2 regions of the Natranaerobius thermophilus JW/NM-WN-LF genome follow, and region 1 is predicted to be linked to the other one. Evidence: a T-box and tRNA genes for the amino acid it is inferred to sense, from the RefSeq annotation. Region 1 holds a T-box; the other holds one or more tRNA genes.

Region 1 (15,918 bases):
AATTCCTTTTTCGTTCGAGAAGGTGATCGAATACGATAATACAAAATAATTACAATAAATGGGGGGGAGGGTAATGACGGCATATATCAAAAGTAATCTTCAAGAAATTAAGGAAAAAATGTCAAAATCTGCGGAACTAGTCGGTAAATCCCTTGATGATTTAACATTGATAGGAATTACTAAGTATGCAACAACTGAACAAATAGCTGAACTATACAGATTAGGGGTGACAAATATAGGAGAAAACAAAGTTCAAGATGCATTACCTAAAATTGAAGAATTAGAAGATCTTGAAATTAACTGGCACTTCGTAGGTCATTTACAAAGTAATAAGGTAAAGTACTTAATCAATCATATATCTCTTTACCAGGCTTTGGATAGGACCTCACTGGCTAAGGAGTTGCACAAACGTGCAGATAAAAACAATGTCAATGTAAATGCTTTGGTTCAAATAAATATTGCTGGAGATGAAAATAAATTTGGGCTGAGTCAGGAGGAAACGGAACATTTTATTGAAAAAGTATTAAATAATTATCCACGTATCAATATCAAGGGTCTTATGACCATGCCTCCTTATTTTTCAGAACCGGAGCAAGTTCGTCCATATTATAGTAGAATGAGAGAACTATTTGAATTGTTTAAAACAAAATTTGGAGAACAACATTTTCAATATCTGTCAATGGGGATGTCCCATGACTACCATATAGCCATTGAAGAAGGAGCAAACATGGTTAGAGTTGGTAGGTCACTGTTTACACAAAGAGAGGAGGGGTAAGATAATATGAATTTTTTTGAAAAGATACTAGTATTTTTAGGGCTAGCCGAAGAAGCAGAGGAGGAAATTATAGAAGATGAAGAAGATGTAGCACCAGTTAACAACTCTACCTTCCAAGAAAAAAAACATAAAAAACGAAGTGCTGTTCAAAGAAAACAGAAAAATAGTGATCAGGAAGGGGATTCGGTAGTGCCACTACACAGTACAAAAAATACACAAGGTATAAAAATTCACTTAATTGCACCCAGTAAATACGAAGAAGCTCAAGAAATTGGGAAATACCTAAAAAGTGGTTTTCCTGTGGTCGTAAACTTAGAACAATTAGAAATGGAGACGGCCAAACAAATGATTGATTTTGTTAGTGGGACAGTTTTTGCCCTTGATGGCAATTTACACAAAATTGGGCAGCAAATATTCTTATTTTCGCCACCTAATGTAGGAATAGATGGTGCCATTGATACCACTGGAGATGAATTTTTTGATCAAAAAACATACGAAGAATATGAATAGGAGATGTAATAAATGCCTGTGGTGAGTTTGTTTAATTGGATTTTTCAAATTGTATATATAATGCTGATTATTAGAGTGATCTTTTCCTTTTTGCGTCCGTCCCCTTATCAAAACAAAAGATTATATGATTTAAATAAAATTATTTGGAAAATAACAGAACCTGTCCTAGCACCTATTAGAAACTTAATTTCGCCTTTGATGGTCGGTGGAGGACATTACATTGACCTCTCACCGTTAATCGCCTTGTTATTATTGAATTTATTACAAAGATTGACATTTAGTTTACTTTGGATGCTGTAAAATTTGGAATTTAATATGGGGGGTAGTTGATGGGAACTGATAAACAAACAATTATGAATCACTATACTCATCCTCTGGAAAAGGAAACAGCCAGTAAAATATTCGATAAAACAGACAAAGTGTTTAAGGAGCAAGGGATGGAAACTACAGATTTTTTTGATCCACATCAGTTAACTATTGCAGAAAAAGTGATTAATACATTCTCTGATGTTTCAGCTTTATTTTATGGTGGTTTAGCTGATGCGGAAAGGAAAAAGGTTGGGATTTTCCCTAAGGAATGGAATGTTACCCCTGATCAATTGGGGATCGAAGTACTAGAGCTTAGAGGAAATTTTAGATTTTCTAGTATTTCTCATAGAGATGTTTTAGGTGCTGTCATGGGTCTAGGTTTAAAGAGGGATAAAATTGGTGATATTCATGTCATGGAAGAGGAACACAGGTTGATTATTGCTGTTGATGAAAGTATCTCCCAATTCATTACACAAAATTTAACACAAGTAAAAAATGTATCAGTATCAGCTGAAGCTATGGATCAGGAAGAAATCCCTCGCCAGCAAGAGTACACTCGTGAAATAAAGGGAACTGTATCTAGTTTAAGATTAGATGCTGTTGCCAGTATAGGTTTCGGAGCTTCTAGAAGTAAAATGAGTCAGTTGATAAAAGCAGAGAGGATAAAACTCAACTGGCAACCTACTAAAGATCCTAAGGCTACTGTTTCTGAAGGAGATGTGATTTCATTAAGAGGAAAAGGAAGAGTGGAAATATCTGCAATCGGTGGTAAAAGCCGAAAGGGTAGGAGACATGTAACATTAAAGCGTTATAAATAAGTTTTAATTTCGGAGGTGGAATTATGACATTAACCCCCCTAGACATACACAATAAGGAATTTTCTCGTTCCTTTCGAGGATATAATCCTGATGAAGTTAATGAGTTTTTGGACAGGGTTGTTAAGGACTATGAAAGTATTATCAAAAAGAATATCGAACTTAAGGAAGAAGTGGAAAAATTAAATAATAAAATTGAACACTATCAAAAAATGGAAGAAACTCTTCATAATGCTATAGTTGTGGCTCAGGAAACTGCTGAAGAAGTGAAGGAAAATGCACAAAAAGAGGCAGAATTAATTAAAAGAGAAGCTCAAAGTGAAGCTAACAAGCAGATCGAAGATGCTCATAACAAGGTCAATAAAATTCAACAGGAAATAGAAGAATTGAAAAAACAAGCTAGTGCTCATAAAACACGATTTAAATCCATGCTAGAAACTCAACTTGATTTACTGGAATCAGAAGAATGGAAAAATTTAAATGCTAACAATCAAGAAGACTACCAATCTGAATATCATAGCCAAAATGCAGGTACTGAACAAGCCTCTGATTTGACTGCTAGCTACGAAGAAGAGGAAGTTGAAAATTCCCAAATTGATAGTCAAGACACATCACATAGTAATTAATAAGAGTATCAGGTAAATTTTGTGTAAAAAGAATATTGCGAAACAATTGTGGCTATGCTAAAATGCTAAGATAAATAAATTCCGTTAAAGCTTTAAAATTCAATATACATTATCGGCCGTGAAGGGAAGAGTAATCTGCACTTACTATCTACAGAGAGCCGGGAATGCTGGGAACCGGTGATAGTGTGTAGATGAAGATCATCCTTGAGCTCTTTGAGTGAACTAATAGTAGCTCAAAGCGAATGGCAAGCGTTAATTGCCCTGAGAGCCCGTATATCATTCGTTAAGATTTTGCTTAGGTGTGCGGGTAATAGGGTGGTACCGCGAGTAACCTCGTCCCTATCAGGGCGAGGTTTTTTTGATTTCTAAAATAAAAGATGGCCTGGAGGTGGCACTATGAATTATAAAGATACTCTCAATTTACCTAAGACAGATTTTCCCATGAAAGCTAAGCTTCCCTCAAGGGAACCTGAATTTTTACAAGAGTGGGAAAGCAACAACCTCTATCAACGTGTCCAACAAAAACGTTCAGGAAAGCCTAAGTACATTTTGCATGATGGCCCACCCTACGCTAATGGGAACATTCATATGGGTCATGCCTTGAATAAAGTCCTTAAAGATATTGTTGTTAAATTTAAAACAATGCAAGGATACGATTCTCCCTATGTACCTGGATGGGATACCCACGGTCTACCTATAGAGCATCAGATTACCAAAACAGAGAAAGTTGATAGGAAGAGCATGTCAGATGTGGAATTTCGTAAAAAATGTCATGATTATGCCATGAAGTATGTGGAGATACAAAAGGAAGAGTTTAAACGACTTGGAGTCAGAGGAGACTGGGATAATCCTTATCTGACTTTATCACCTGAATTTGAAGCTGAACAAGTTAAATTATTTGGTGAAATGGCACAAAAGGGTTATATTTATAAAGGATTAAAACCTGTATATTGGTGTACTGACTGTGAAACAGCTCTAGCAGAAGCAGAAGTTGAATATCATGACAAACGTTCACCTTCCATTTATGTTGGATTTCATGTAAAGGATAGTAAAGGTGAGTTTAATGAAGAAGGTGTAGAGTTTATTATCTGGACCACTACTCCCTGGACGATTCCTGCCAACATGGCAATTGCACTTCACCCCGAATTTCAATACTCATTAATAAAATCGGGAGAAAAACACTATATTGTGGCTACCGATTTACTAGAAACGGTAGCAGAAGAGGCTAAATTAGGAGAATATCAAATTATCAGAGAGTATACTGGTCGAGAATTAGAAGGAATAGTCTGTCAACATCCCCTCTTTGATAGCAGAGAGTCTTTAGTTATTTTAGGGGATCATGTAACCCTTGAACAGGGAACTGGCTGTGTTCACACTGCTCCGGGACATGGTCATGAGGACTATGAAGTTGCCCAAAAATACGATTTGGAAGTACTTTCTCCATTGAATGATAGTGGTGTTTTTACTGAAGAAGCTGGTCAGTTTCAAGGACTTTATTACGACAAAGCTAATAAAGAAATTACTCAAGCCCTGGATAAAAGAGGAGCTTTATTGTCCTTGAGTTTCATTACTCACCAGTATCCATGCTGTTGGAGATGTAAAGAGTCAGTTATCTTTCGGGCCACTGAACAATGGTTTGCATCAGTAGACGGATTTCGACAAGATGCTTTAAAAGCTATAGAAGATGTGGATTGGATCCCTGCCTGGGGTGAAGAAAGAATCAAAGCCATGGTAATGAACAGGGGAGATTGGTGTATTTCCAGGCAACGAGTCTGGGGAGTACCATTGCCGATCTTCTACTGTCAAGAATGTGGTCATGAATTGATCACAGAAGAATCTATCTCAGCTGTAGCTGAATTATTCAGACAGGAAGGTTCAGATGCCTGGTTCGAAAAAGAAGCCCCTGAAATATTACCACAAGGCATTCAATGTAGTTGTGGTGCCAAAAAATTTAGTAAAGAGACGGATATTATGGACGTATGGTTCGATTCTGGGTCTACTCATAGAGGGGTCTGTGCTCAAAGACAAGAACTGGCATGGCCTGTAGATCTTTATTTGGAAGGGAGCGATCAATATCGAGGATGGTTTCAATCATCCTTGCTGACTGCTGTTGCCACTAAGGGTGAATCCCCCTATCGAGAATGTTTGACTAATGGTTGGGTAGTTGATGGTGAAGGAAAGAAAATGAGTAAGTCCCAGGGTAATGTCATAGCTCCCCAGGATATTACTAACCAATACGGAGCAGATATTCTCAGGCTTTGGGTAGCCTCTAGTGAGTTCAAACAAGATGTCAGGGTATCTCAAAAGATATTAAAACAGACTGCTGAAGCCTATCGTAAGATAAGAAATACTGCTAGATTTATCCTGGGTAATTTATACGATTTTACACCCGAAAAAGATTATGTATCCTTTGATCAATTAGAAGAAATTGATAGCTATATTCTATGTCGCTTACAAAAGGTTATTGATCAAGCCACTAGAGCCTATGATGAATTCGAGTTTCATGAGTTTTATCACTTAATTCACAATTTCTGTGTTGTTGAATTGAGTCAATTCTATTTAGATGTGATTAAAGATCGAATCTATACAATGCCAACTGAGTCAAGAGAGAGGCGGGCTGCTCAAACCACCATGTATTATTTACTAGATAGTTTAGTGAAAATGCTTGCTCCAGTATTGACTTTCACCAGTGAAGAAATATGGCAGTATTTACCAGGTGATCGAGAAGAGTCAATCCAATTAACCGACTGGCCAGAAGTCAACGAGGAACTGGTAGATAATGAGCTAGAGCAGAAGTGGGCGAATTTTTTAGAATTCAGAAAAGAAGTGGCCAAAGCACTAGAAAATGCTCGTAAAGATAAAAAAATTGGCAGTTCCTTAGAATCGAAAATCTTAATTTATGCTGATGAAGACCTATTTAAAAAATTACAAAGTTTTGAGGATAATCTAGAGGAACTGTTCATAGTTTCTCAAGTAGAATTGAAGAAAGCCGAACAATTAACTGAGACTGTTAAGAACCAGGCTTTAAGCTCGGAAGATGTAGAACAGGCTAGCATAATTATTGAAGCCGCCCAGGGTGAAAAATGCCCCAGGTGTTGGAACTATCACCCTGAAGTGACTAAAGCGGAAGAATTATGCCCTAGATGTAGTCATGTCTTAGAGACTAGCAATAAATAGTTTAATAGAATTAGCAAAATTTACCCCCTGAATTTAATCAGGGGGTTTTTTATTTACCATGTTTTGGAATAAAATAATAGATACACAAATGGTTAAATTAATAAGGGGGATGAGAATTTTGCAAGATAACAATAATAATCAAAAAGAGTTGTTAGAAAAACTATATTACCAAACTGCAGAACTTTTAGATAAACTGGAAAAATTTAAATTAGCCGAGTATATGCATTATTTAAATAATCCAGTACGTTATTTTTGGATTAATTTTTGGGGAGGGGTAGCTAGAGGTTTAGGCATAGCAGTGGGGATGACAGTTTTAGGTGCTATTTTGGTTTACTTTTTACAGCAGCTAGTAATGTTAAATCTACCAATAATTGGTGATTTTATTGCTGATATCGTTAAAATTGTTCAAGAACACTTATAATTTCTTAAAGGAGGTTGTTCTAAATGACAGATCAAGAAATTGAGAAATATCGCCAGAAATTGTTATCTATTAAAGCAGATCTTGAAAAACACGAAGCTGAAGGACAACATGATAATCGTACTAGTATTAGAGATAATGTCTCAGAACTATCGAGCTATGATAATCATCCTGGGGACTTAGGTTCTGAACAATATGAACTAGAAAAAGATACAACTTTATCAAATCTAAGAGAACAAAAATTACGAGAAATAGAAATTGCTTTAGAAAAAATTGCTAATGGTGATTATGGGAAATGTGAATCATGTGGAAAGGAAATTAATAATGAAAGATTAGATGCAGTTCCATACACTAGATATTGTATTTCATGTCTAGGAGATTTAGCTTCAAATCAGGATGAACACCCTTATTTTGAAGGACATACTCACTTGGAGACTATGAGCTCAAAAGACGAAAATTCAATCCACTTCGATAAAGAAGATATGTGGCAAAAATTAGAGAACTACGGTCAGGCCGGGGGAACTAACGAAGATTATGAAAACTCCGATGAAAATTGGGGTGCTGCTGATAAAATGGATGAATATTCTATTGGAGGCAAAGATCTTAGTATTAACCCTAAAACAGATCCAGAACGATTTAAAAGAAGGAAAAGACGGGGAAGAAATGATCAATCATAGTATTTATCTTCATCTAAATTGTCAAGCATGTTCTGTTGTGCTAGAATAAATTGAGATTATTACTATTAGAGGGGGGACTGGTGGAGTGGGATTTGTTTTATTTGTCATAATTGCATTAACTATTGTTTTAGATCAAATATCCAAACTAATAGTTGCAAGAACTATGAGTTTAGGTGATAGTATCCCGGTGTTGGAGAACATTTTTCATATAACTTACTCAGTTAATCCCGGTGCTGCTTTTGGAATAATGGCTTATCAGACTACCTTTTTCATCGTGACTACCATTTTGTTATTACTCGTAATGGTATTTTTATTTTATCGACTAGGACAAGAATTTCAAATAGTAAAAATAGCTCTGGCTTTACAGTTTGGTGGCGCAGTAGGTAATTTGATTGACAGGATTAGAACAGGCTATGTGATAGATTTTTTTGATTTTAGGATCTGGCCAATTTTTAATATTGCAGATATGGCTATTGTGCTAGGTGTGTCTATTTTAATTTATTTTATATTGTTTATGTCCAAAGATTATGGATGTTTTGATTAGTGGAAGTTGCCAGTAAGGGAGGGCTTGTATTGGAAAGATATAAAAAGGCCCAGTCTATAAATACAGACTATGAATTGATCCCTAAAGAGAAAGATGAGGGATTGAGGCTGGATCTGTACTTAAGTGAACAGATCGAGGACTTAAGCCGAAGTAAAGCAAAAATGTTAATAAACAATAACAGTGTGATGGTAAATGACAATTGGGTTAAGGCTAGCTATTCCATTACCTCTGGAGATGTGGTAAAAGTGGACACTCAATTAATTCAATCTGAGATAACTCTAATTCCCCAGTCTATACCCTTAGATATTGTCTACGAAGATGAATATCTTTTGGTTGTCAATAAGCCGAGAAATATGGTAGTTCATCCTGGAGCCGGGAACTATCGAGATACCATGGTTAATGCTCTATTATATCATTGTCAAAATTTATCAGATGGTACTTCTTACGAGAGACCCGGTATTGTACATCGCTTGGACAAGGATACTTCTGGTTTGTTGGTAGTTGCAAAGCAAAATGAAACCCATGATATTTTATCGGAGGAAATCAAAAACAGGCGTGTAGCCAGAACTTATTTAGCACTAGTTATAGGAGACTTTTCCAAGAAGAAAGCTACAATTGATTTACCAATAGGAAGAGATCCCAGAAACAGGAAAAAAATGGCTGTAGTTCATGGAGGAAAGAGAGCAATTACGAAAGTTGAGATGTTGCGAAGTTTTCAAAATCCCGAAAAAATATCTTATTTGAAATGCTCTTTAGAGACCGGACGCACTCATCAGATTAGAGTACATTTAAGCCATTTAGGTTATCCCCTTTTAGGTGACCCAGTTTATAGAGGAAAAACCGGAAAAAACGTAGATATAGATAAAAATTTAACAGGGCAGGCTCTTCACTCTTTTTCCTTAGCATTTACTCATCCTGTATTTAAAAAGACTATGGTTTTTAGAGCTCCCCTGCCCTCAGATATGATGAACCTGATTTCTAAACTAACCAGAAGTGACAAAACCAATTTTAGATAAAAAATGATTTCAAATTATATTGAATTAGTTGGAGTCAGTTTGTGGTAACTTTGGATCCACATATAAAGTCTTGTGATTATCATAAATTACCATTCCTGGTTTTGCTCCTTTGGGTTTTCTGACGTTTTTAATTTGAGTGTAATCCACAGGTACATTTTCAGAGTTTCTAGCTTTAGAATGGTATGCCGCAACTTGTGCAGCTTCAAGGATAGTTGCTTCCGGAATATTATCACCTTTAACAATTACATGAGTTCCTGCAATTTCCTTGGTGTGAAACCAAGTGTCGTTTTTGGAAGCCTTCTTTAACGTTAAGCGATCGTTCTGTTTATTGTTTTTTCCTACCATAATTGTAAAACCATCACTAGAAGTATATTTGATAAAATCACCTTCACTACCTCGAGGGGCTTTTTCTCGGTCTTTAGTTTGTTTCTTTAAGTAACCTTGCTCCATTAGCTCCTGCCTAATGTCTTTTAGTTCCTCCAATTTAGCTGCTTCATCGACTTGGAATAGTAAGCCTTCCAAATAAGAAATTTCCTGCCTGGTTTTCTTTATCTCAGTTCCTAGTTTTTTGATACGATTGGTGCATTTTTTAAATTTTTTAAAGTAATGGTCAATGTTTTCTCCTGGAGTTTTAGATGGGTCGATTTTAATTCCTAGTAGTTTGGGAGGATCTTGATAATAATCGTAAACTTCTACTGTTTCGGTATGTGCATTATTAACTAAATGATAATTAGCACTTAAGAGTTCACCATATTTTTTGTATTTAGTACCACCTTCCGAAGTTTCATATTCCTTTGTTTGTTTTTTAAGTTTTTTTCTTGCTTTTTTAGCTGCTCCGGATAGTTTTTTCTTTAGTTGTGATTTTAATTGCTTAGCCAGTTCTTCTTGTCCCTTATAATGAGCAAAATCATCTATTGCTTGATTTAATGTATCGTACTCGACTAATTTAAAATTATCAGTATTATAAAATCTATTATCCCAATAAACATCCTTCATCTCAGTTGTGGTTTTGTCATAAACAATAACAGGTTGATATGACAGGGACATTATATCATTTATAATTTTTTCCCAAATATTATACAGCTCGTTAGCTTCTACACCTTCTGGGTAGGTAGTATTTATTATTTGCTTTGATAAAAAGGGACTTACTCCTAAAAAGTTATCAAAAAACAGTTTATCTATTTGATTTTGGTATTGAGATAATAGTTTATTAAACTTATCTTTATCTAGATTTTCAGAAAAGGGATCTAGTTTATCTGGAGCTGGTGGTCGTTCAAATAGGGTCCCCGGCACTAATTCTCTTTGATCAGAGGCAGAGAGTTCTCTTTGAATACGCCTTAAAGCATCCATAATTCTCTTTGTTTTTTTATTGACTAAAATCACATTACTGTGCTTACCCATTATTTCACAAGTTAACAGGAATTCTTCGGTCAAATCAAACTCATCCCTGCGTTTTATGTGAATATCAACTATCCGATCACCATGATACTGAACAATATCGGTAATTTTTCCTCCAACTAAAAATTTACGCAAAAACATACAAAATGAGCTGGGAGAAGCCGGGTTTTCCAGTTTCTTTTCAGTTAGATTCACGCGACAGTACTTGGGATGAGCACTTAATAACAACGTGTTCTGGCCACTTCTTCCATATAATTTTAGAGTAATAACTTCTTTTTGAGGTTGATGAATTTGGTTAATTTTAGAACCAATTATTTTTTGTAACTCGCCTACAATTCCTCTGATGGTAAAACCGTCTATTGGCATTAGATTGTTCCCTCCGTTTCAAGTATCAATTAGAGTATAAATGGTATTAAAGATCGGGTCAAATTTTACCCTTGATAAAAGTATTATTTTTAAATTTATGTAATAGGAATTAGGAGTAGCCGGTTTATTTGGAGGGGGAACATCTATGTCATTTTATTTTGTATCAACTAAAGATGTGGCGAAAGAGCTTAATACAAATATTGAGCAAGGATTAACTACCAATGAAGCTCACAAGCGACAAGGTCAATATGGTGACAATGTTTTACCCACTGATAAGGGTGTCAAATGGTGGGATGTTTTAATAGATCAATTTCGAGATTTTATGGTTCTGGTTTTACTGGTTGCTACTTTAATATCAGGTCTGTTAGGTGAGTATACAGATGCAGTAACTATTATAGCAATTGTGTTCTTGAATGCCATACTAGGTTTTTATCAGGAATATAAAGCAGAGCAGTCACTAGATGCTTTAAAACAATTGACTGCACCTAAATCGTGGGTTATCAGGGATAATCAATATCAAGAAGTTTATGCCCTGGATTTGGTTCCAGGAGATGTGGTTTTTATTGATACGGGTTCAAGAGTGCCAGCAGATTTACGTTTAATAGAAGAACAAGGCCTAGAGATAACAGAAGCTGAACTAACAGGAGAGTCGGTACCTGTTAAGAAACACACTGATACACTAAATTTTTATCCCGACTCAACCGGCGATATTTCTAATATGGCTTTTATGGGGACCATGGTATCTAAAGGAACTGCAAAAGGAGTGGTTACGGGTACCGGCCAAGATACGGAAATGGGACAGATAGCATATATGCTGTCGGAAAAAGACGACGCAGAAGAAACACCTTTACAAAAACGCCTGGCTTACTTAGGTAAGATTCTCGTCACAGTTTGCCTGGTAGTTTGTCTATTAGTTGCCATTCTTGGAATATTTAGAGGAGAACCTGTATATAAAATGTTCATGGCTGGTGTCAGTCTAGCCGTAGCAGCTATACCAGAAGGGCTGCCTGCTGTCGTTACTATAGCTTTAGCAGTAGGTGTTCAAAGAATGATGAAGCGGAAAGCTCTAGTCAGGAAATTACCTGCCGTTGAAACCCTGGGTTCTGCTACTGTTATTTGTGCAGATAAAACAGGTACATTGACTACTAACGAAATGAAAGTTGATGAAATATATGCTCCTGATGAGCCTGAGGCCCTGAAAATGTGTCATAAAATAGCTATTCTATGTAATCACTCGGTTTATGAAGAAGGACGTGGAATAGTAAGGGGAGAACCCACGGAAAAGGCTTTGATGGCAAAAGCTTTAGATGAAGGGTACTCTCCGGACCAACTCTTGACTTACTATTCCTTTTTGGATGAATTACAATTTGATTCTGATAGAAAACGGATGAGTGTGTTTTATCAGATAGATGGTAAAGGTTGGGAGTCCCAAGAAAGTATATTATTAGTAACTAAAGGTGCTCCTGAAATGATTTTGCCTAGATGTACTCAAATTCATGGAGACAAAGCTCCTCAGAAGCTAACTGAATCCAAGTCCCAAGAAATTTTCAAGGAAAATGAAAACATGGCCAATAATGCTTTACGAAACATTGCCATGGGTTATAAATATATCACAAGGGAGCAATACGAACGCTATAAACACAATTTGGCAGATCTGGAGTCCCAATTAACTTTTGTAGGTATAATAGGTTTATTGGATCCCCCTAGAGAAAAAGTGAAATATTCAATTACTAGATGTTTGAGAGCTGGAGTTAAAACTAAGATGATTACAGGTGATCATAAAGCCACAGCTGTTGCCATTGCAAAGAAAATCAATCTTCTTAACGAGGAAAATGGTAAAGTCATGGAAGGGAAAGAGCTAGACAATATTAGTGATGACAAATTAGCTCAGATTATTGACAGAATAAAAGTTTTTGCCCGGGTGTCTCCAAAACATAAGTTGAGAATAGTAACGGCATTAAAAAGGCAAGGTAATATAGTAGCCATGACAGGAGACGGGATTAATGATGCGCCTGCTATTAAATCGGCTGATATTGGAATTTCTATGGGTGTCACGGGAACTGATGTAACTAAAGGAGCTGCTGAGCTAATCCTGGCAGATGATAACTTTGCCACTATAGAATCAGCTATTGAGGAAGGTCGGGGGATTTACGACAATATAAAGAAATTTATTAAGTTCTTATTAGCATGTAATTTTGGTGAAATATTGACAATGTTCTTTGCCATGTTGATTGGTTTGCCATTACCTTTGAAACCAATTCAAATCTTATGGGTTAATTTAGTGACAGACGGCTTCCCTGCCATAGCCCTAGGGGTAGCTCCAAAAGAAGATGATCTCATGCAGAGAAAACCAAAATCACCTCAGGAAAGTATTTTTTCCGGTGGTTTATTTGAATCTATAGTTGGGCGTGGATTCTTGATTAGCCTAGTAAGTGTATTTGCTTTTATGCGTGGTTTGGAGTTTACACCTCACTCAATTGATTTTGCCAGAACTATGGCTTTCAGTACTCTAGTTGTTAGTCAGTTGCTATTTGTTTTTGAATGTCAAAATTTAAAGGGAGGCTTTACTTTATCTAAAATATTTAAGACCCCTCAAGTGATGGGAGCTGTCTTACTATCCTTCGCCCTGTTTTGTGCAGTGATCTATTTAGAACCTCTGGCTACTATATTTGATACCTATCGTTTGAGTTGGGAACACTGGTCGGTAATTTTTGTTCTGTCATTAATCCCTACGATTATTAGCTACTTACTAAAACAGATACCTAGAATTTTGACAATTAAATAGTGATTAAATATAATCAAATCGGCTAGAATTAATTAAATAGAGTTATATAACAGTTGTATCACACAAGGGGGCTCCAAAATTGTACAGCATGACAGGATTTGGTAGTGGTGATATCTCAGCTCCTGAAATGGAGGGAAAAGTTGACGTTAAAACCCTTAATCACAAATACTTGGATATTAATGTGAAAGGGCCTAAGGAACTGTTTTCTTTAGAGGATAAAATTAGACAAGAAATTTCTCGGAAAGTGGCCAGAGGTAGAGTTGAAGTTAGGTTTAAAATCCATTTTACAGATCAACAAAACATTGAAGCCAAGTTTAATAAATCTCTGGCAGAAAGTTACTGGCAAGGATTGCAAGAGCTTAAAAAATTAACGGGAGAGGCTGAACAGCCGCTACTTCCAGTTTTGGCAAAAATGCCTGAAGTTTTTTCTCTAGAGCAATCCGATATAGACGAAGAGAGTGCCTGGGAGGCTATATATCATGGCATTTTAGAAGCATTAGATGAAGTAGTGGAAATGAAAGAGCGAGAAGGTAAGAAATTAAAAACTGATATCATTGATCAGAGCAAGCATTTACAAGAGATTGTTTCAGAAATAGATAATAGAAAGTCTTATTCTGAAAACAAAGGATATGAAAGATTGACTCAACGCCTAAGCGAACTTTTAAGCGAACACGACATTGATGAAAATCGTATTATTCAAGAAGCAGCAATTTATTCGGATAAAGCTAATATAGATGAAGAGCTGGTTCGCATGCATAGTCACCTCAATCAAATAGAACAGTTTGTAGAGGAAGAAGGTGCTATAGGGAAAAAACTTGATTTCCTAGTTCAAGAAATGATTAGAGAAATTAATACTATTGCTTCAAAATCCAATGATGAAATTATTTCAAAGTTAGTAATCGAAGCCAAGAGTATTATAGAAAAAATTAGAGAACAGGTGCAGAATGTAGAATGATTGAGAATATTAAAGACAACTTGCATTATTCCTATATTTTAAGCTATACTAGAGGTATGCATGATATGGGAAGACTAAAAAAGGAGGAGATGACGTGTCAATTAAACTTGTAAACATAGGATTCGGAAACATAGTATCCGCAAACAGGATTGTGGCTATAGTGAGTCCTGAGTCAGCTCCAATTAAGAGGATTGTAACAGAAGGTAGAGATCGGGGAATGTTAATCGATGCCACATATGGTAGGCGAACTAGAGCAGTTGTGATCACCGATAGTGATCATGTTATTTTATCAGCTGTTCAACCGGAAACAGTTAAACAAAGACTACACACTGATTCCTCAGAGGACGATGAAGAAATAAATTAAATATAGGTGGGACAAACTATGAAAAAAGAAGGTTTACTAGTAGTTCTTTCTGGTCCATCAGGAGTAGGAAAAGGTACTATTTGTGATCATTTACTTGATAAATACTCGGATTTGGAATATTCTATCTCTATGACTACCAGATCTCCAAGAGCTGGAGAAATCCATGGAGAAGATTATTACTTTGTTTCGAAAAGTGAATTTCAAGAAATGATCGCTGATGATGAATTTTTAGAGTGGGCAGAAGTATTTGGTAATTATTACGGGACACCAAGAAAATTTGTCAACTCTAAACTTAGAGAAGGTAAAAGTGTTGTCTTAGAAATTGATATTCAAGGAGCATTACAGGTAAAGCAACGATGTCCAAATGGTGTATTTATTTTCTTATTACCACCATCCTTGGATGAATTACACAAGCGTATCCGAAAGCGGGGAACTGAACAAGATAAGGATATGCAGACGCGATTAACGGCAGCAAAAAATGAAATTAAAACTGTACATCAATACGACTATGCAGTTGTTAATAATAATATAGGTGACACTGCTGACTTGATTTATTCAGTTATCAAAGCTGAAAAATGCAGTGTTAGCAGGGTTGGACAAAAACTCGTTAAAGAGGTGATAGATAATGAATGAACCTGCAGTTGATAACTTAGTAGAACAGGTGGAGAGTAAGTACTCTCTGGTTATTGCTGTTGCCAAGCGAGCAAGGGAGATAGTGGATGGCTCTCCTTCTTTAGTTGAGAACAAATCACCAAAAAGTGTTACTGTAGCCCTAAAAGAAATTGATGCGAATAAGCTAAATTATCATAAAAAGTAGAGCTGAACAAGGAAAGAGGGGCGAGTATAGTGTCTGACCAAAGACAAGGTAATATTTTAGTTGCAGTTACAGGTGGGATTGCAGCTTATAAAAGCGTGGAAATTTGCAGCCGCTTGAGAAAAGCCGGTTTTAATGTAAAGGTTATGATGACTGAATCTGCAAAAGAATTCGTTACACCCCTTACTTTTGAAACAGTAACCCAAAATCCCGTGGCTTCTGATATGTTTTCTAGAGAAGCAAATTGGGACGTAGAACACATTAGTTGGGCCCAGTGGTGTGATTTAGTGTTAATCTGTCCTGCAACCGCAAATATTATTGGCAAGTTAGTTTCTGGAGTGTGTGATGATTTTGTTTCCACTACTTTAA
Region 2 (15,918 bases), 110 kb from region 1:
GAAAGAGAACAGCAGCTGCTGCTGTAAAAATTGCAGTGGATATGGTTGAAGAGGGAGTAATATCGAAAGAAACTGCATTACAAAGAGTAGAACCAGAACAAATTGCCCATTTATTGCACCCACAAATTGATCCCGATCAGGACTTTGAAATGTTGACCAGTGGTTTACCTGCTTCGCCCGGTGCTGCTACTGGCAATGTGGTCTTTGATGCCAATGAAGCTGAGGAGTTAAAAAACATTGGTAAAAATGTCATCCTAGCTAGACCAGAAACTACCCCTGACGATATACATGGGATAGTTGCAGCAGAAGGAATACTAACAAGTCGTGGTGGCATGACTAGTCATGCAGCTGTTGTGGCTAGAGGTATGGGTATTCCAGCCGTTTGTGGTTGTGATGAAATAAGTATTGATCTTGAGAATGAGAGAATGATCATTAACGGCCAAAACATAAATAAGGGTGAGTTAATTTCCATTGATGGTGGTAGTGGTAAAGTAATCTCTGGAGCTGTAAAATTAACGGACCCTGGACTAAATGAAGAAAGTCAAAAATTACTTGATTGGGCAGAAAATATCAAACAATTAGGTGTGAGAGCTAATGCAGACACACCATCTGATGCCGCAAAAGCAAGAGAGTTTGGGGCCAAAGGGATTGGTCTTTGTAGAACTGAACACATGTTTATGGGTTCAGAGCGCTTACCTAAGGTTCAGGAAATGATTATTTCAGAGTCTGAAAGCCAAAGGAAAGAAGCTTTAGATAAATTGGTCCCATATCAAGAACAAGATTTTTATGAAATCTTAAAAATTATGGATGGATATCCTACCACTGTAAGATTATTGGATCCGCCACTCCATGAATTTTTGCCCGACAGAGAAAAACTTGAACAAGAATTGAATAACTTATCGAAAGATGAGATTGATGAAGAGGCCTTAGAAGAGAAAAAACAACTTCTTGATAAAGTTAAAGCCCTAGAAGAATCTAATCCTATGCTAGGATTTAGGGGCTGTCGTTTAGGATTAATATACCCAGAAATTTATAATATGCAGGTGGAAGCCCTGGTCAAAGCAACTAAAAAGCTATTGGCTGAAGGATACTCACCGCAACCAGAGATTATGGTACCTTTAGTAGGACATGAAACAGAAATGGAGTTATTAAAAGATAGCATTCATGAAATAATAGACTTACATGTAGAAGCACCAGAAGAAAAAGAAATCTTCCATGTTGGGACCATGATCGAATTACCCAGAGCTTGTATGACAGCTGATGAAATTGCCAATCATGTTCAATTCTTTTCTTTTGGTACTAATGATCTTACACAAACAACTTTAGGATATAGTAGAGATGATGCAGAAGGAAAGTTCTTAGCTCATTATATGCAAAATGACATTATTCCTGAAAACCCTTTTATGATTTTAGACCAGGCAGGAGTGGGTGAACTAGTTAAAATAGCAGTTGAAAAATCAAAACAGGTCAATCCAGATTTAACTAGAGGTATTTGTGGTGAACACGGAGGCGATCCTGATTCTATTAAATTCTTCCATAAGATTGGACTACACTATGTTAGTTGTTCTCCTTTTAGGGTTCCTGTAGCAAGGTTGGCTGCAGCACAATCTGTTTTAAATTCAGAATAAGTATAATTTCTTTTTTCTTTGTTATGTATTTATTTTGGTTTACACATTACAAGTAATGTAAAAATGCTCCCCTTTAGGTACAGATTTGTTTTTAACTGCAACCTTAAGGGGAGCATATCTTTTTAACTCAAATTTAAGCTGGTAATTTAACAAATATTACAACATAAATTTAATCATCGCCAAAAATAAAGTCGACTATACTATCTTTTATACTCTCAAATGTGTTGGATATTGCATCACTAATTGTTCTAGCAATTCTACCAAAAAAACCAAGTTCTTCTACTTCATCTTGAGCAATTCCGGGGATAGAAGCTATTTCTTTTCCGTCTTCAATGACTAATAACTCACCTAAATATTCACCTTTTTGGATTGGGGCTCTAAGTTCTTCATCTTTTGGTTGAAATACAAATTCAAGTTCTTGATCATTGTCAAACTTGGTAGTTACATTTGCTTCAGTTTCTGATATTGCCATTGTTTGGCGTTCTGAGCCATCTTTAACATCTACTTGTTCCAATTCGTCACCTTCATCAAATAACTTTATTTTTTGATACTCCGAGAATCCGTGATCAAAAAGTTGGCGAGTAATATTAAATCTTTCAGTTTGTTCTTCAGCACCTAAAACAACTGCAATTAGTCTCATATCGTCGCGTTGGGCAGTACCCACAAAGTTATAACCTGCTTCTTCGATTTGACCAGTTTTCAAACCATCCGTTCCTTCATAGGAATATCTTGTGGTTTGGGGGTGGTCAGGTAACATTAAATTTCTATTATATTGGGTGCTTTCAATATTGAATTGAAATCCAGTTATACTTTCTAATTCTAAAATTTTAGGCGTTTCATTAACGGCATACTGGGATAGTCGAGCTACATCACGAGCGTTCATATACTGCCCATCAGAAGCTAAACCATGAGGGTCTTTAAAATTAGTGTTTTCTAATCCTATTTCTTCTGCCTTTTCATTCATGCGATTGACAAAATTATTTACTGAACCTTCCATATGTTCTGCTAGAGCAACACAACCGTCATTAGCAGAAACTACAGCGATTCCAGTCAGGAGATCTTCAATGGTAACTTCTTGATTTTCTCTGAGAAACATCTGACTGCCGCCCGTTTGATTGGCCTTGGCACTAACTCTGGTTGTTTCTTCAAGTTCTAGCTCACCTTCATTTAGAGCTTCTAAACCAATTACAAGAGTCATTACTTTGGTCAAACTAGCTGGTGGCCAACTTTTCTCGGCATTATTTTCGTAAATGGTTCTCCCTGTTTCAGCTTCGATTAATATAACTGATTCTGCATCAAAGTCAAATTCTTCGGCTGAAACTGATGGTGATAACAGGGGATTAACAATCATTAAAAATAATAAGGGTATAATAATGTAGATATTGTTAAACTTCACTGGCTTTTCCTCCTTGTTTTTGCGTAATAATATTGTTGGCCTTAGTTTTTCCTCTTATACAAGGTGCTGTTACATTTCACTATTAATAAATGTAAACTTTCGATTGAAATTGGTATTTCCAGTTATCAACACTCAACTTTTGAAACAGTTTTATACAAAATACCTTAGTGATTAAGCAGGAAAATCCTTGACCAAAATAGTATATCACATAGTACGACACAAATTTATTTTAGCTCTAATTATCTCATTTGGTCAAGACTTTAATTAAGGAGATTTTTAAATGGTAAGTTTTCGTGAAAAACTGGAAAAATTAGAAACAGAGACATTGTCACAAAAAGCCACATTTTCCCAAAACACACGTGGTAGATTGTCTCCGGAAACAGAATGTAAAGTTAGAACTGCATTCCAAAAAGATAGGGATAGAATTTTACACAGTAAAGCATTTAGAAGACTTAAGCATAAAACCCAAGTTTTTATTTCACCCGAAGGTGATCATTATAGAACCAGACTGACTCATACTTTAGAAGTTGCACAAATTGCTAGAACAGTAGCTAAAGCATTATTTTTAAACGAAGATTTGACAGAAGCGATAGCACTGGGACATGATTTAGGCCATACTCCTTTTGGTCATGCTGGTGAAATGGTGTTAAATGAATTGGTTAATGACGGGGGTTTTCAGCACAATAATCAAAGCTTACGAGTTGTGGATTTTTTAGAACGCCCCGGCGGGCTTAATCTTACTCAAGAGGTCCGAGACGGAATTAAAAATCATACTGGTGATATTACCCCTGTCAGTTTAGAAGGGCAAATAGTGAAAATATGTGATCGGATAGCTTATATTAATCATGATATTGATGATGCTCTGAGAGGAGAGATAATATCCCAAAAACAATTACCTGAAAGTTCGGGTAATGTATTAGGTAATACATCTAATTCACGTATCGACACTATGGTGTGTGACTTGATAGAAACCAGCTATAAAAATGGGGAAGTTTCAATGAGTACTCGAGTAAAAACTGCCATGGAAGAATTGAGGGAGTTTTTATTTCAAAATGTATATGTAGGTTCTAAGGCCAAAGAAGAAGAAAGTAAGGCGGAATATGTAATTAAGGCAGTTTATGATTATTTCTATAATGAGCCTGAAAAGTTGCCAAATGATGTGTATAGTATGATAGATCAAGTTGGTAGGGAAAGGTTAGTTTGTGATTATGTAGCGGGTATGACAGACAGGTATATTTTAGATCTTTATCGAGATATATTTTTACCGAAGCCATGGCGATTTAACAGAGAAGAATAAAAGTAGCCTTTATCGGAAATTATAGTGAATAATTAAAGGCGAATATATGTTTGGTATTTGCTAATCCTTAGAAGGAAATTTTAATTTTTTCGTCGAATATGTCTTACGTAAACCTAACTAAAGTATTAAAGGCATTATTAACTTAAAAAATTTGCTTAAATAGATTTTATTTTTTAGCAGGATTTTTTTTAATGTTAGAGAAATGAATATACTTGTCGTTTCATGATGATTTATGTAGAAGGTTATCTGAGGGGGATATCCATATGACAATCCGAATACCCCAGGAAATTATAGAACGAATTCAAGCTGAAGCCGACTTAGTAGAAATTGCATCAAGGTATGTGAACTTAAAAAAACAAGGTAAGTATTACTGGGGTCTATGTCCCTTTCATAGCGAAAAAACTCCGTCATTTCATATTTCACCTGAAAAGCAATTGTACTATTGTTTTGGTTGTCAAGCAGGAGGGAATGTTTTTAAATTTCTCGAATCTATTGAACAACTAAACTTTGTTGAGGTTTGTCAAAAGTTGGGTGAAGAACTAGGAATTGAGTTGCCAGCGGATTCCCAAGACAGTCAAGAGTTATCCCAGGAAATGCAGGAACGAGAAATTATTAAAAAAGCCAATAAATATGCAGCAAACTTTTTTAGATACGTACTAATGAATACCGAAACTGGGAAATCTGGGAGAAAATACTTGGCTGATAGAAAAATTGACAAGCAGACGATGGCGGACTTTTTTATTGGATACGCTCCCGATAACTGGACTGGTCTGAGTGATTTCTTAAAGAAAAAAGGTTTCACTGAGGAATTACTAGTTAAAGCTGGTCTAAGTAATCGTAGGAAATATCGTGAGGGGGTATACGACAGATTTAGAGGAAGGGTAATTTTTCCTATTTATAACCAAAGAGGCGAAGTGATCGGTTTCGGTGGAAGGCTATTAGAGGAGAGTGAAAAGCAACCTAAGTATTTAAATTCTCCTGAAACTCCTGTTTTTAATAAAAGATTAAGTTTATATGGTTTAAACTTAGCTTTTAAAACAATTCGAAAAGAAAATCATGCCTTGGTGATGGAAGGTTATACTGATGTGATCACTGCTCATCAATTTGGTGTGAATACGGCAGTAGCGTCTTTAGGAACTTCTTTAACTGAAGAACAAGCTAAACTAATTAGAAATAATGCTAGCAAGGCTTATATAGCCTTTGACGCAGATGCTGCAGGAGAGACTGCCACTCTCCGTGGATTAGAAATTTTGCAAAGTAAAGGCTTGGATGTCTTGATTTGTCAGCTTCCAGAGTCTTATGACCCTGATGAGTATTTAAAAAACTATGGACTAGAAAATTTTCAAAAGAAAATTTTAGACACGGCTTTGCCACTAACTGAATATCAAATAAGACAAGCTGCTAAAAACAAAAATTTGTCAACAATAGAAGGAAAAAAGCAATACGTAACAGAAATAATCCCTATAATTTCAAAAATCGATAATGCAGTGGAGCGCGAGGAATATCTGAATCAAGTATCAGAGCAGTTAGGAATTTCTCAAGAAGCACTCAATTCTGAACTCATGAAATATTTTAGAAAAAATTACAGAAATAAAAATTATCGCAAAATGGATAAAACTGGAGTAAACAGGAAGAATAAAAGAAAAAATAATGGAAGTGAAACTGTGAAATTTGCTGACAAAAGGACACCACGCGAAAAAGCAGAAGAAGGATTGGTGGCTCTAATGTTGCATTTTCCTGAATATACTGAAGAAGTGAATAAATTTTTGTACCCTGAAGATTTTTCTAGTGATACTTTAGCTCTTATTGTTCATAAACTGTATCAGTTGAAGAATCACGACATTGAACTAGATCTGTCGAATCTCACCCAGGAATTAAGAGATCACCCAGATGCAGAAAATATCATTACTAAACTTGGTATGAAGGATTTTCCGCAGCCAAAGGATATAGAAAAGTTTGTAAAGGACTGTGTATTTAGAATTAAGGAAAGCAGAATTAAGAGTCAAAGAGAAGAGCTACAAAAGGAGCTTTCTCAAATAAATCCTGATCATGAACCAGATAGATATAGAGAAATTCTGAGAAAGTTGCAAGATTGCTTGTATATAGAAAAAACAAAACAGTGGACCTTGGAGGAAGGGGGGTAAAATTATGGCAGAGAAAAATCAAAACCAAAAATTAGAACAAATTAAAGATGAACTGTTAAAAGTGGGAAAAGAACGAGGATTTCTCACCTATAAAGAAATTATGGATCAGTTGTCAGAATTCCAGCTTTCCAGCGACCAAATAGATGAATTTTATGAAGTACTGACTCAGGCCGGTATAGATGTGGTGGATGCTATTGGAGAGGTGGATCCAGATGACCCCACAAAAGCGGAGCTGGACTTATCACTTCCTGAAGGGGTAGAAGTAAGTGATCCGGTACGTATGTACTTAAAAGAGATCGGAAAAATCCCCCTTCTATCTCCCGACGACGAAATAGAACTTGCCAAGAAAATTGAAGAGGGAGATGAAGGAGCTAAAAGAAAATTGGCTGAAGCCAATTTACGCTTAGTGGTCAGTATTGCTAAAAAATACGTTGGTCGCGGGATGTTATTTCTGGACTTGATTCAAGAAGGTAATTTGGGACTGATAAAAGCAGTAGAAAAATTTGATTACCGAAAAGGTTACAAGTTTAGTACTTATGCTACATGGTGGATACGTCAAGCAATTACAAGGGCCATAGCAGATCAAGCTAGGACTATTAGAATACCTGTCCATATGGTGGAAACTATCAATAAATTGATTAGAGTTTCGCGTCAACTCGTACAGGAACTGGGTAGGGAACCTTTACCTGAAGAAATTGCAGAACAAATGGATATGAGTGAAGACAAGGTCAGGGAAATCTTAAAAATTGCCCAGGAACCCGTAAGTTTAGAGACTCCTATAGGAGAAGAGGATGACAGTCACTTAGGAGACTTTATAGAAGACCAGGATGCTAAACCACCTGCAGATGCTGCTGCTTTTGAACTTCTTAAAGGACAATTAGAAGAAGTATTGGATAGTTTAACACCCCGTGAGCAAAAAGTATTGAGACTTAGATTTGGATTAGATGACGGAAAAACTCGAACTCTAGAAGAGGTGGGTAAACACTTTGGTGTCACTAGGGAAAGGATTAGACAAATAGAAGCTAAAGCCTTGCGTAAATTACGTCACCCTATGAGAAGTAAACGCCTTAAGGATTACTTAGATTAAATAAAATTTAAATTTACTCTTTACAAAAGACGTTTTTTTTGGTATAAATTATTGTGGGCGGCGGAAATGGCTCGACGACAGCGACAGATTTTCAAACAAAAAATTTAAAAAACCTGTTGACTTCGCTGCTAAACTTAAGTATAATAAATCATGTCGAAAGAGTTCCTCAGTAGCTCAGCGGTAGAGCGACCGGCTGTTAACCGGTAGGTCGCAGGTTCAAATCCTGCCTGGGGAGCCATTTTTGGGCCCATAGCTCAGTTGGAAGAGCAACCGGCTCATAACCGGTTGGTCCCTGGTTCGAGCCCAGGTGGGCCCACCATCCAACTGATATTTATAACAATCATGGCCCCTTGGTCAAGTGGTTAAGACATCGGCCTTTCACGCCGAAGTCAGGGGTTCGAATCCCCTAGGGGTCACCACATGGGCGGATAGCTCAGCTGGGAGAGCACCTGCCTTACAAGCAGGGGGTCACAGGTTCGAGCCCTGTTCCGCCCACCACTAAAAACCTTCTCTTATTGAGAAGGTTTTTTTACTTTACTGTGGAATATTATTTGGAGGAACGCAAATGATTTCTAAACGCTTAACTGCTATTAAAAACATGATTAGCAATTCAGAACTAGTATTGGATGTTGGTACCGATCACGCCTTATTACCCATTTCTTTGATTAAAGAAGATAGAGTGAAAAAAGTTATAGCTTCAGACATATCTAAAGCTACAGTTGATGAAGCCAGAGCACAAGTGAATAAACATGATTTAATAAATTATATTGATCTAAGAATTGGAGACGGATTAGAGGTTCTCGCTAGCAATGAAACCCCAGATATTATAATCCTTGCAGGTATAGGTGGAATAACCATAAAAAATATTTTAATGGATAATGAGGATAAATGGCTTTTCAAATCAAACTTAATCCTACAACCTCAGACTGATCATGCTGATATCAGAAAATACTTGATTTCCAAAGGATATTTCTTTAAAAGAGAAGAACTAGTTAAAGATAAAGGATTTTTTTATCAAGTGATTAACGCAGTACCTGATGTAAATAAAATTGATGCAAATAGCTTAAGTGAACTCGAAATGGAAATGGGTCCAAAAATCCTAGCGAATCCAAATGAAGTTTTGATAGAATATTTAAATAGAGAATTAGTAAAAACTAAATCAGTAATAGATGAACTTCAACAAGCTAAAACTGAGAGGGCAAGAGCAAAACTGCAGGAAATGAGAACTAGAGCCGATGCTATTTCGGAGGTGTTAAATAATCATGACAACACGACCAGCTAAAAAGACCTTGATTAATCTTTTAGAAAAATTTGCTCCAAAATACTTAGCTGTTGAAGGGGATAATCCTGGATTACAGCTTGGAAGTGTTAATGATAAAGTTTCTAAGTGTTTAGTAGCCCTTGATCCATCAAAACAAGTCATTGAACAGGCAATAAAAATGAAAGCGGAGTTAATTATTACACATCATCCTTTATTCATGCCCCCCTTACATGTAGTTACTGATGAAAAAATAGGAGATGTAACAAAAAGGGCCATTAAAAATGACATATCCATTTATACAAGTCATACAAATTTGGATGCTGCTCTTGAAATTGGAGTTAATCATGCACTTCTTGAAACACTAAATATCAACTTAATTGACGAAAGGCCTTTGACTACAACATATAAAGAAAAATATTCAAAAATAGTTGTTTTTATGCCTCAAGGGTATGAAGATGAAGTGAGAACGGCATTGAGTAGTGCAGGTGCTGGCTCTTTAGGGCATTATTGTGACGTTAGTTTCCAATCTCAAGGTATAGGCACTTTTAAACCCCTGGCTGGAACTGATCCCTTTATCGGAGAGCAGGGAAGAATTTCTCGCACTGAAGAGGTTAAGCTTGAAACCATTGTTCCTAATTCCAAAATTAATCAAGTAATTCAAGAAATGAGAGCTGTTCATCCTTACGAAGAGCCTGCATATGATATTTATCAACTGGAATATCCTGACAAAAAATATGGAATCGGATTGGTAGGAGAGTTAAGTTCACCCATTAGAAGTGAGACTTTGATTGAAACAATTGAACAAAGATTACATACCCAAGTGAGACTTGCCGGGCCAAGGCCCGAAAATATAAATAGTGTGGCAGTTTGTGGAGGAAGTGGAGGTAAAATGGTTGAAAAAGCCTTAAAACTAGGAGTAGATGCTTTTATTACAGGAGATATAAAATATCACGATGCTCTGAGAGCTGAACAAGAAGGACTTTTTCTAATTGATGCAGGTCATAGAGAAACAGAATTACCTGTTGTAGACAAAGTTACAAAGTTTTTAGATGAACAGTTAAGTGATGATTACAACCTAGAAATAAAATCTTTTCATAATGACGAATATGTGTTTTACAGGTAGAGTGACAGGATACTGTTATCTCTACCTGTTTTTTATTAATTATCTATTTTAATATAAGGGCTGTTATATTGAGTTGTTAATACTGTAAAATTATCAATTGAACGGATTATGCGGGTTTGACAGTACATTTTAACAAGTGAACAGGAGAATTAGATGTACCAAATCTAAGCATTTTTAAGTAAAATTGAAATTTTACGATTATCAACATTCAAGTTTGCCAAAAGACTAGGAGGTGCAGTGTTGCAAGAACAAAAATTAATTGAGCAATTATTTACCTTAGACAGGAAACTGACTGAGTTAAGAAGTGAACTAAAGGTTTTAAAAGACAGTCATGAGCCAGAACGCTTAGAACAACAACTAAATAATCTAGAAAAAACTATTGAAAACCAGGAAGAAAGCTTAACAGAAAAGCGGCGACTGATGAAAACACGGGAACTTGAAAGCGAACAGTATCATCAAGAAAAGAAGCAACTCGAAGACGAAATGTATTCCGGAAAGGTCACAGCCAGTAAAGAATTAAATGATCTATCTGAAAAAATAAAAGACTTGCACCAGAAAGAACAACAATCTTTTGAGGGCTATTGTGAGTTAACTGAAGAGATTGACAATGAAGAAAAGAACTTAGAACAGAATCAGAATAAGTTTCAAGATATTAAAAAAGAGTTGGATAAAAAAAGCAATGAAATAGCTGATAATAAAGTAGATGTAACCGAAAAAATAGAGGAACTAAAATCAAAGAGAGAAGAATTAAAACAGCAAATGCCAGAACGATTATTAACAAAATATAACTCTTTGGTCAATAAATTTCCAAGAGATGCAGTAGTGAAATTATTCGAACAAGAAGTGACTTGTGCATGTGGTTTAGAATTATCAACTGAGAGATACAGTCGTTTGCAAGTTGAAGGAATGGTGTCTTGTGATAGCTGTGATCGTATTGTGATTTTGACTAAGTAAGTAGTATGTGTTATACTTATAAATCCGGAAACGGAGAGAAAATAAATATCCGTTTTTTCATTAACTGCCGGGATGATTACAAGTAAGTCGGGTAGTCGCGAGGACAGTAAACTGTCTTCGAGGAAAGTCCGAGCTCCGTAGGGCAGGGTGCTGGGTAACACCCAGTGGGGGCGACCCCCAGGAAAGTGCCACAGAAACAAACCGCCAGGCTTCAATCTGGTAAGGGTGAAAAGGTGCGGTAAGAGCGCACCAGCGGCCAGGTGACTGGTCGGCTAGGTAAACCCCACCCGGAGCAAGACCAAATAGGGAAGGGATGAAGTGGCCCGCTGACCTTCCGGGTTTGGTCGCTTGAGGTGTCAGGCGACTGGCACCCTAGATAGATGACTGCCACTCCCTCTAGGGGGAGGACAGAACTCGGCTTACAGACTTGCTTGTAAATATCCTGGCAGTTTAATGTTAAAAAGGCTGTTGCCCTATGTGGGGCAACAGCCTTTTTAGTAGGTAATACCTTTATTATAGATGTTTAAAACCTCTGACTAAGACAATTGGTGTTCCGGCATCTGCAGAGCCCGTGATCAAATCTGCCATGGTACCCAATATACTTGTTACACTTCTGGGGGTAGTACCAAGATTTTCTGCAGTTTTATCACTATCGTCGGATAAAATATCTTTAATCTGATCTTTTGAATATCCCTGTCGGAACAAAGTGTCAACCTGTAGTTTTAGTTTTGAACCTTCTCTTAAAGAAGCACTTCGCAAATTATAACTGGCTCCAATTGCTGGATGAGGATCGGCCAGTTCGTAAATACCTGTATCCGGATCTTTATAAGCACCATCACCGAAAATCAAAACTTCAACATCTTTAGTTGTAATTTCTTTAATTTTATCTTTAATGTTATCGGCAGTTTTGTGAGGATTATCGGGAAGTAGTTTTAAAATTCCCTTATCCATATCTGATACGTTAGAACCAATCAATCCCCAGGGATTACTACCGATATCTTCAATTGTAATTATTGGAACTTTCGCTCCAAAAGAACTAAATAATTCCTTTAGTTTGTATCGTTCGTGTACTGCTCCAACGCATATACCATCTATAAAACCCATTTCGTAAACTTTTACAGGGTTATCTGTAAATATAATGGAAGCTTGAGCTCCGGCATCTTCAATTATTTCTGAATAAAGATGACGATAGTCATGCTTAGTGATAGGATGAGGGAAAGTATGATTTTCTATCTCATTGGTATAGATTACTTCTGGATCGTAATAACTATCCACCTGGTTTCCGTAATTAATAGTGGAAACTTTTGGATTATCACTATATAGATAGTCGTTGGCATCCACAATTGTGATACTATTATGTTCTAAGCTCACAGCTATACTTAGCGCAACTTCCGCTTCAGGCACATCCTTCTTTACTCCTATGGCTTTTTTTGCGGTTTTGGCTAAGTCCTCAAAAGTAACTTCGGCAACTGCAGTTTTCCCCTCAGGGGTTTTTAAAGTCAAATCAGCAATGCCTTTTCCGGTAATTTTACGAATGCTTTCAATTCCGTATCCTAATTCTTGTAGTTTTAAGGCAGCTAAAATTTCTCTTATTAAGACATTCAGCTGTGGAGTGCTTCCCCTTGTTTCTCTAAGACTTTGGAGTGTCTTTTTTAACCTGAGTCTGGTATATGCAAAATTCTCGTCAATAACTTGATTACCTACTTCATCAAAGGGAATAGGAAATTGAACAATAACTTTACCCCCACGAGTGGCTAAAGCTAGAGCCCTTAAAATCAATGAAAACCTGTTGCGGCTTGCAATAGGACTGATAACTCCTATAGTGCTTTGTTCTTTTAAATTTAGTTTTTCTCGAATTTCTTCGGCCAAACTTTCACAAGAAACATATTGGTTTTGAGATCTAGCCACAACTGCCTCTGTAACGCAAATTATATCATTATCTTCGGTAATATCTTTGACGGTATTGGCAGTTATTTCCGCGATATCATCGTGAGGGACAATTAGATCAGTTTTAAGACCAATAGCTGCAACTCCTGCACTGTCTGGAAGATTCAAACTGTTCATAGCACCACACTCCTTGTATAATATAACTTTCACACATCTTTTTATTATAACATTTTTAATGAAAATTTGCCTATTAGCAGGAAATTATTTATTAAGAGCAAAATATTAGATTAGACTTAGATAATGTTTAATTTTGAATTAAATTGGAGGTGGGTTTGATGCCTGATCAACAAGTACTAATAGTAGACGATGATAAAGATTTATGTAATATGGTTAAACTGACCCTGGAACACGAAGGGTTTTCTGTTGATATGGCTTATGATGGTAAGACAGGTTATGAATATGTTGAAAAATATAACTATAATACTGTGATTTTAGATATTATGCTACCGGAAATGGATGGCTGGGAAGTTTGCCATAAAATAAGAAATTCAATAAACAATAGTAAGGTACCAATCATAATGTTAACTGCCAAAGTAGAAGAAGATGATAAAATTATGGGACTAAAACTGGGAGCTGATGATTATGTTATAAAACCTTTCAGTCCACGTGAATTAGTAGCCCGGGTACGTGCTCTGATAAGAAGAGATCAGGATTTCAAGGATAAAGATAAAATTCTTGAAAAAGGCGATCTAACTGTAGATGCACACAGTTATAAAGTCTTTGTTAAAGATAATGAAGTTGATTTACCACCAAAAGAATTTGAATTATTATATTTACTCATTAAAAATCCCGAACGAGTATTTACCAGAGAAGAAATTCTGGAGAAAATTTGGGGATTTTCTTTTGCTGGTGGGACACGGACAGTAGATGAACATGTAAAACGAATTAGAAAAAAGCTAGAACCTGAAAGTGGTTTTGATAGTTTGATCCAGACGGTTTGGGGCGTTGGCTACAAATTTGAGGTGAAAAATGAATGATTAAAAAATTTAAGCCCAAGACCTTATTTTTAAAACTGATGCTGAGTTATTTGGTTGTCATACTAGTAACTTTGCTAGTATTAAGTGGCATTATGTCCTATTTAGTAGAAGAATATTTTTATGGTGCCAGAGAATGGGAAGTGAATACTCAAGCCCGTGAAGTTGCTAGTATGTTACAAGAGCCTATCCAAAATAGTGAATTACAGGATATTATGCAAAAAGCTCAAACTCTTTCACGTTCATTTGAAGCAGAAATAGCAGTTTTTGACGAAAATGGAAGAAATATTACAATCGCAAATTACTATTCCGATGAAGATACCGGGACAGTAGAATTTGAAAATCATGAGCTTGACCATGTATTAGAAGGTAATTCCCTTACGAAAAAACTAGTCGGTCCACAAGCGGAGCGATTATTGATTGCCATACCAGTATATGAAAAAGAAGAAGAGAATGATGAAAAACAGAACACAGATGAAACTAGAGAGAGTGATAATGAAAGTGAAAGTAATCAGCAGGAAGATGATCAAAATGAAGAAGAACAAAAAGAAGTTATAGGTGTAGTAAGTTTAAATGTGCCTTTAGCAGGTATTGAGGACACTTTGGCTAATATTAGTCGGTTGACTTTAATTTCAGGAGGAATTGCAATTCTTGTAGCAAGTGCCTTTGCCCTGTCTCTTTCAAAGAATATTACTAGACCGTTGAGTTCAATCAATGAGTCTGCACAAGCCCTGGCTAAAGGTGAATTTACCCAGAAAATTGGTCGCGAGGTGCTTGAGGAAACCGATGATGAATTGGGTAAAGTTTCCCGCACTTTTCATTTAGCTGCCCAGGAAATTGAAAACAATATTGAAGAACAAAAAAGGTTAGCTGTTTTTAGAAAAAATTTAGTAGATAATGCATCCCACGAATTCCGGGCTCCCTTAAGTGCCATAAGGGGTTATAGCGAATTGATTATTGATGGTATTGTTCCTGAACAAGATCAAACCCACTATTTGAACCTAATATGGAAACATGCCGTTGAATTAAATGAAATGGTCGATACGTTATTAGACCTGTCGAGTTTAGAAACGGGTACTATAAACTTAAACAAAGAGAAGATGACAGCCAAGGAAGTTTTAATTGATGCCATGGATATGGTATTACCTGATGCTGAAAAGAAAAATCAAACTATAACCATAGATAAGAGTGAAAGTAAAACATTCTTTAAAGGAGACCCTCCGAGGGTAAAACAGATTATTGTTAATTTGTTAAAGAATGCTATCCAGTATACTTCTGAAAAAGGTACAATAAGGTTAAGGGCATTTGATACAGAACAATACGTTGCCTTGCAAGTGGTTGATAACGGCATTGGCATCCCAAAATCAGAGCTTGATAGTATTTTCCAAAGGTTTTACAAGGTAGATAAAGCAAGAAATCAAAATAAAAAAAGCGGAAGCTCTGGATTAGGTTTGGCTATTGTCAATGAATTAGTAAAAATTCATAACGGCAAAATAGAAGTGGATAGTGAAGAAGGAAAGGGCAGTACATTTACTGTTTATTTTCCGAGATCTTATAATGTTGATGGAACTGAATAATTGAGAAATAATAATAACCCACGGCTATAGTCGTGGGTTATTTATACTTAAAAATGTAAGATGTTAAAGAAGTTAATATAGGATTTTTACTTTCCTTCTGCGGGGACCATCAAATTCGCAAAAAATTATACCCTGCCACCTGCCTAAATCTAATGTGTTTTTCCTAATAGGTACCATGATATCAGGCCCTACTAGAGAAGATAAAAAATGAGCTGGACTATTACCTTCAAGATGTTGGTAAGAAATGTCTGGTATTATTTTTTGACAGGCGTTTTCTAGATCGAAGCAGACATCTGGATCTGCAGTCTCATTAACTGTAATAGCAGCTGTTGTATGTGGAATAAATAAATGAACTTTGTTATTACCCTGGGGAAGTTCCATTTGAGACAGTGCTTTTTTAACCTCCTCAGTAATATTAATAAACTCTATTTTCTTGGAAGTTGTTACTGTTATTTCCATTACATCACCTCCTATCCAAGTCACAATGTATTATTGTTGCAATGTATTAATTAAAGATTTCTACGGGCTTG

Evidence for each region. The T-box of region 1 lies ahead of ileS (isoleucine--tRNA ligase). A T-box ahead of a tRNA ligase gene usually reads a tRNA of that ligase, here a tRNA-Ile.
Region 2: it has a tRNA-Ile gene. The T-box ahead of ileS (isoleucine--tRNA ligase) is inferred to sense a tRNA for this amino acid. The anticodon was not compared.

What each region holds. Positions count from the first base shown of each region.
Region 1 covers NC_010718.1:1,388,191-1,404,108, forward strand. Annotated here, with positions in the region: gene NTHER_RS06655 (biotin/lipoyl attachment domain-containing protein) at 1-39, shown strand, start outside; gene NTHER_RS06660 (YggS family pyridoxal phosphate-dependent enzyme) at 74-775, shown strand; gene NTHER_RS06665 (cell division protein SepF) at 782-1,285, shown strand; gene NTHER_RS06670 (YggT family protein) at 1,298-1,585, shown strand; gene NTHER_RS06675 (YlmH family RNA-binding protein) at 1,615-2,412, shown strand; gene NTHER_RS06680 (DivIVA domain-containing protein) at 2,436-3,035, shown strand; T-box leader at 3,145-3,379, shown strand; gene ileS (isoleucine--tRNA ligase) at 3,432-6,212, shown strand; gene NTHER_RS06690 (DUF5665 domain-containing protein) at 6,322-6,633, shown strand; gene NTHER_RS15205 (TraR/DksA C4-type zinc finger protein) at 6,657-7,307, shown strand; gene lspA (signal peptidase II) at 7,393-7,851, shown strand; gene NTHER_RS06705 (RluA family pseudouridine synthase) at 7,881-8,867, shown strand; gene NTHER_RS06710 (Rqc2 family fibronectin-binding protein) at 8,892-10,631, opposite strand; gene NTHER_RS06715 (calcium-translocating P-type ATPase, PMCA-type) at 10,777-13,416, shown strand; gene NTHER_RS06720 (YicC/YloC family endoribonuclease) at 13,505-14,371, shown strand; gene remA (extracellular matrix/biofilm regulator RemA) at 14,466-14,735, shown strand; gene gmk (guanylate kinase) at 14,754-15,368, shown strand; gene rpoZ (DNA-directed RNA polymerase subunit omega) at 15,361-15,552, shown strand; gene coaBC (bifunctional phosphopantothenoylcysteine decarboxylase/phosphopantothenate--cysteine ligase CoaBC) at 15,582-15,918, shown strand, end outside.
Region 2 covers NC_010718.1:1,281,905-1,297,822, forward strand. Annotated here, with positions in the region: gene ppdK (pyruvate, phosphate dikinase) at 1-1,628, shown strand, start outside; gene NTHER_RS06125 (D-alanyl-D-alanine carboxypeptidase family protein) at 1,798-3,024, opposite strand; gene NTHER_RS06130 (deoxyguanosinetriphosphate triphosphohydrolase) at 3,305-4,321, shown strand; gene dnaG (DNA primase) at 4,585-6,465, shown strand; gene rpoD (RNA polymerase sigma factor RpoD) at 6,470-7,552, shown strand; tRNA gene NTHER_RS06145 (tRNA-Asn) at 7,716-7,790, shown strand; tRNA gene NTHER_RS06150 (tRNA-Ile) at 7,796-7,871, shown strand; tRNA gene NTHER_RS06155 (tRNA-Glu) at 7,897-7,971, shown strand; tRNA gene NTHER_RS06160 (tRNA-Val) at 7,975-8,050, shown strand; gene NTHER_RS06165 (tRNA (adenine(22)-N(1))-methyltransferase) at 8,118-8,834, shown strand; gene NTHER_RS06170 (Nif3-like dinuclear metal center hexameric protein) at 8,815-9,936, shown strand; gene NTHER_RS06175 (zinc ribbon domain-containing protein) at 10,177-10,890, shown strand; RNA gene rnpB (RNase P RNA component class A) at 10,970-11,328, shown strand; gene NTHER_RS06180 (coenzyme F420-0:L-glutamate ligase) at 11,404-12,954, opposite strand; gene NTHER_RS06185 (response regulator transcription factor) at 13,113-13,814, shown strand; gene NTHER_RS06190 (sensor histidine kinase) at 13,811-15,388, shown strand; gene NTHER_RS06195 (secondary thiamine-phosphate synthase enzyme YjbQ) at 15,461-15,847, opposite strand; gene NTHER_RS06200 (radical SAM protein) at 15,894-15,918, opposite strand, start outside.